DNA from 2 places in the Nonomuraea sp. NPDC004702 genome. Region 2 is predicted to be linked to the other one. Evidence: predicted binding sites of a transcription regulator. Region 2 holds the regulator's gene; the other holds the start of a gene.
The links. Region 2 encodes HrcA, which represses chaperone genes, less so after heat shock. Its sites were predicted from a motif close to TTGGCACTCTCNNNNNGAGAGTGCCAA; they were not measured.
Positions count from the first base shown of each region.

Region 1: groL (chaperonin GroEL) is a predicted target of HrcA. The motif match lies at 1,263-1,289, and genes of this name have one in related genera.

Region 1 covers NZ_JBSGCE010000033.1:82,626-84,822, forward strand. The annotation lists gene groL (chaperonin GroEL) at 1-1,152, opposite strand, end outside; gene ACWEJ6_RS33375 (cold-shock protein) at 1,497-1,697, opposite strand; gene ACWEJ6_RS33380 (MoaD/ThiS family protein) at 1,941-2,197, opposite strand, start outside.
Region 2 covers NZ_JBSGCE010000043.1:11,030-13,226, reverse strand. The annotation lists gene ACWEJ6_RS37865 (hypothetical protein) at 1-461, opposite strand, end outside; gene hrcA (heat-inducible transcriptional repressor HrcA) at 618-1,631, shown strand; gene dnaJ (molecular chaperone DnaJ) at 1,643-2,197, shown strand, end outside.

The DNA of each region.
Region 1 (2,197 bases), on a different contig from region 2:
GGTCGCCGCGCCGGCCTTGATGACCGCCACGCCACCGGCCAGCTTGGCCAGGCGCTCCTGCAGCTTCTCGCGGTCGTAGTCGGAGTCGGTGCGCTCGATCTCGGCGCGGATCTCGTTGACCCGGCCGGAGATCGCCTCGGCGTCACCGGCGCCGTCGACGATGGTGGTCTCGTCCTTGGTCACCACGACCTTGCGGGCGCGGCCGAGCAGGTCGAGGGTGGCGGTCTCGAGCTTGAGGCCGACCTCCTCGGCGATGACCTGACCACCGGTCAGGATCGCGATGTCGCCCAGCATGGCCTTGCGGCGGTCGCCGAAGCCCGGGGCCTTGACGGCCACGGAGCGGAACAGGCCGCGGATCTTGTTGACCACCAGGGTCGCCAGGGCCTCGCCGTCGACGTCCTCGGCGATGATCAGCAGCGGCTTGCCGGACTGCACGACCTTGTCGAGCAGCGGCAGCAGGTCCTTGTTGGCCGAGACCTTGCTGTTGACGATCAGGATGTACGGGTCTTCGAGAACGGCCTCCATGCGGTCGGAGTCGGTCACGAAGTACATCGACGTCATGCCCTTGTCGAAGCGCATGCCCTCGGTGAGCTCAAGCTCCAGGCCGAAGGTGTTGCTCTCCTCGACGGTGATGACGCCTTCCTTGCCGACCTTGTCCATCGCCTCGGCGATGAGCGAGCCGATCTCGGGGTCGGCGGCGGAGATGGAGGCGGTGGAGGCGATCTGCTCCTTGGTCTCCACGTCCTTGGCCAGCTTGGAGAGCTCCTCGCTGACCCGCTCGACGGCGGCCTCGATGCCCTTCTTCAGGGCCATCGGGTTGGCGCCGGCGGCCACGTTGCGCAGACCTTCGCGCACCAGAGCCTGGGCGAGCACGGTGGCCGTGGTGGTGCCGTCGCCGGCGACGTCGTCAGTCTTCTTGGCGACTTCCTTGACCAGCTCGGCGCCGATCTTCTCCCACGGGTCCTCGAGCTCGATCTCCTTGGCGATGGAGACGCCGTCGTTGGTGATCGTGGGAGCGCCCCACTTCTTCTCCAGCACGACGTTGCGCCCCTTGGGGCCCAAGGTCACCTTGACGGCGTCGGCGAGCTGGTTCATACCGCGCTCGAGACCGCGCCGGGCGTCCTCGTCAAACGCGATCATCTTGGCTGCCATAAGGCTAGACCTCCCAGATGCAGGGTGGCGTGTCCTGGACCGAGCCGACGCCCGCGACGGCATAGGCCTGCATCTCCGTTCGGCAGACCCCATCGTCTCGATCCGAGTTGTTGGCACTCTGCCACACAGAGTGCCAACGAACTGTTTAGCACTCTACCCTGCCGAGTGCAAGCCACGGGCACCCCACCCCAGCTCATCGGGCAGGTCATCGGGTGCGCCGGTTCGCACGGCGAGCCGCCCCTGAGGCGCGGCCCGCCGTGCGAAGCCGACGGAGGAAACAGTGGCGAGCCCGTACGGACTGCGCTGCCGCACGTCCCGCCTTGGTGCATACCAGCGAGGGTGAATCAGACCGTGCGGACGGACTCCGCCTGCGGCCCCTTCTGGCCCTGCGTGATCTCGAACTCGACGCGCTGTCCCTGTTCGAGAGAGCGGTACCCGTCCATCATGATCGCTGAGTAATGGACGAATACATCCTTACCACCGTCTACCGCGATGAAGCCGTAGCCCTTGTCCGCGTTGAACCACTTGACGGTGCCCTGCGCCACTTCCGACTCCTCTTACTGGGCTCGCAGATCTCGCCCATTCCTTCGCGAGACCCGTAATCGCATGACTTTTGGGAAAATCAGCCAGACGATCGCCCTCGACCATACCTGTGGCACGGGGTTTGGCAACAGAGTCAACCGACAAAACGCTAATTTCATCGAAGGCTGAGTCGTTCGAGGTTGAATTTGGTTCTAAAACAAGAAGGCGCCCACAAGGGGCGCCTTCAAGAGTCGGTGGTCCGGCGGTCAGCCGCCCGCGACGGCGGGGATGATGGAGATCTGAGTGCCTTCAGGGGCGGGAGTGTCCAGGCCCTCGGCGAAACGGACATCCTCATCACCAACGTATACGTTGACAAAACGACGAATCTTGCCCGATTCATCCAGAATTCTCGCGCCGATCCCCGGGTAGTCGGAGTCAAGCTTGGCGAGAACGTCACGAAGAGTCGCCCCTTCGCCACTCACTTCGGCGTTACCCCCGGTGTAAGTGCGCAGAATGGTGGGAA
Region 2 (2,197 bases):
GCCGGACGCTTGGCGGGGTCGATCGCGACCTTCACGCTTTCGCCCGACGCGAACGTGCTCGTCGGGGCCATGTCCGAGACGCTGCTCAGCACGCCGCCGGCGAACACGACCACGCCCACGACGCCGAGCACGACGGCCACCGCCCACACGACGGCGATCCACCACAGGCGCGGCTTGATCGCCTTGCCGTCGATCCTGGCCGGGAACTGCGGCTGCCCGCCGTACTGGTTGTGCGGGCCGTACTGGTCGGGGTGGGCGTACTGGTTCTGCTGGCCGTACTGGTTCTGCTGGTCGTACTGGGGCGGGGGGCCGTACTGGGCGGGCGGCTGTTGCTGCTGGTAGGGCGGCTGGCCGTGCTGCTGGGGCTGGTACGGAGGCTGGGCGTACTGGTTCGGCTGACCGTAGTAGGGACCCTGCCCCTGGGGCGGTCCGTACTGCGGGGGCTGGGAATTGTCGGTCATGCGGCAAGTGTGAGGCCTGTCGCTTGTAAGTCGCTAGCAACAGGATGGGACCTGGTGTTATCGCACCTTGTGGGCGAGAGCCGTACACTTGGCACTCGGGAACACGGAGTGCTAGACCTGTCGTTTCCCTGTTAGGCAGAGGCAGGAGGTGAGCACGTGCTCGACGAACGGAAGCTGGCGGTGCTCCGCGCCATTGTCGAAGACTACGTGTCCACCAACGAACCGGTGGGCTCCAAGGCGCTGGCGGAGCGCCACAACCTCAAGGTCTCCCCGGCAACGGTCAGGAACGACATGGCCGCTCTGGAGGAGGACGGGTACATCACCCAGCCGCACACCAGCGCGGGCCGCGTGCCGACGGACAAGGGCTACCGCCTGTTCGTCGACCGGCTCTCGCAGGTCAAGCCCCTGTCGGGGGCCGAGCGGCGGGCGATCGAGACCTTCCTCGCCGGCGCGGTCGACCTCGACGACGTGGTCTTCCGCACCGTGCGGCTGCTCGCGCAGCTCACCAGGCAGGTCGCGGTCGTGCAGTACCCGACGCTGACCCGTTCCACGGTCAGGCACGTCGAGCTGGTCCCGCTCAACGAGCGGCGGGTCATGCTCGTGCTGATCACCAACACCGGGCGCGTCGAGCAGCGCGTGATCGAGCTGCCCGAGGTGGTGGAGGACGACCGCATCGCCCATCTGCGCGCGGTGCTCAACTCCTGCCTCGACGGCTGCGGGCTGAGCAACGTCCCCGAGCTGGTCGCCGACCTGCCCGAGCGACTGCCCGCCGAGGACCGGCCCGCCGTGGCCACGATCCTGTCGGTGCTGCTCGAAACCCTCGTCGAACGCCATGACGAGAAGATCGTGTTCGCCGGCGCGGCCAATCTCGCGGGCGCCGACTTCTCCACCGGCCTGCGCGACGTGCTGGAGGCGCTGGAGGAGCAGGTCGTGCTCATGCGGTTGCTCGGCGAGACATCCACAGACACCCCGTCCGCGCTCACCGTGCGCATCGGCTCGGAAAACCCCTACCTTCGCGGCACGTCCATCGTCGCAACCGGATACGGTTCTGGCGACAACCAACTGGCCCGGCTCGGCGTGCTGGGTCCCACGAGGATGGACTACCCCGTGACGATGGGCGCCGTACGCGCGGTGGCACGCTACGTCAGCCAGATCCTGGCTGCATCTTAAGAGGTCGATAAGTGGCAAACAGCGACTACTACGCCACCCTCGGGGTGCGCCGTGACGCCAGTCAGGACGAGATCAAGAAGGCCTACCGCCGCCTCGCCCGCGAGCTGCACCCCGACGTGAACCCCGATCCTGAGACCCAGGAGCGGTTCAAGGAGATCACGCAGGCCTACGAGGTGCTGTCCGACCCGAACAAGCGCCAGATGTACGACCTGGGCGGCGACCCCTTCGGCGGCGGCGCGGGTGCGGGCGCCGGCGGCTTCGGCGCGGGCTTCCCCTTCAGCGACATCATGGACGCCTTCTTCGGCACCGCGGGCGGCACCCGCGGGCCGCGCTCGCGCGCCAGGAGGGGCCGCAACGCCACCATCCGGGTCGAGCTCGACCTGCGCGAGACGGCGTTCGGCACCACCCGCGAGCTGGTCGTGGACACCGCCGTGCTGTGCGAGGTGTGCCACGGCGCCGGCGCGGCCCCCGGCACCCATCCCGACACCTGTGACATGTGTAACGGGCGCGGCGAGATCTCCCAGGTCACCCGCTCGTTCCTGGGCCAGGTCATGACCTCGCGGCCG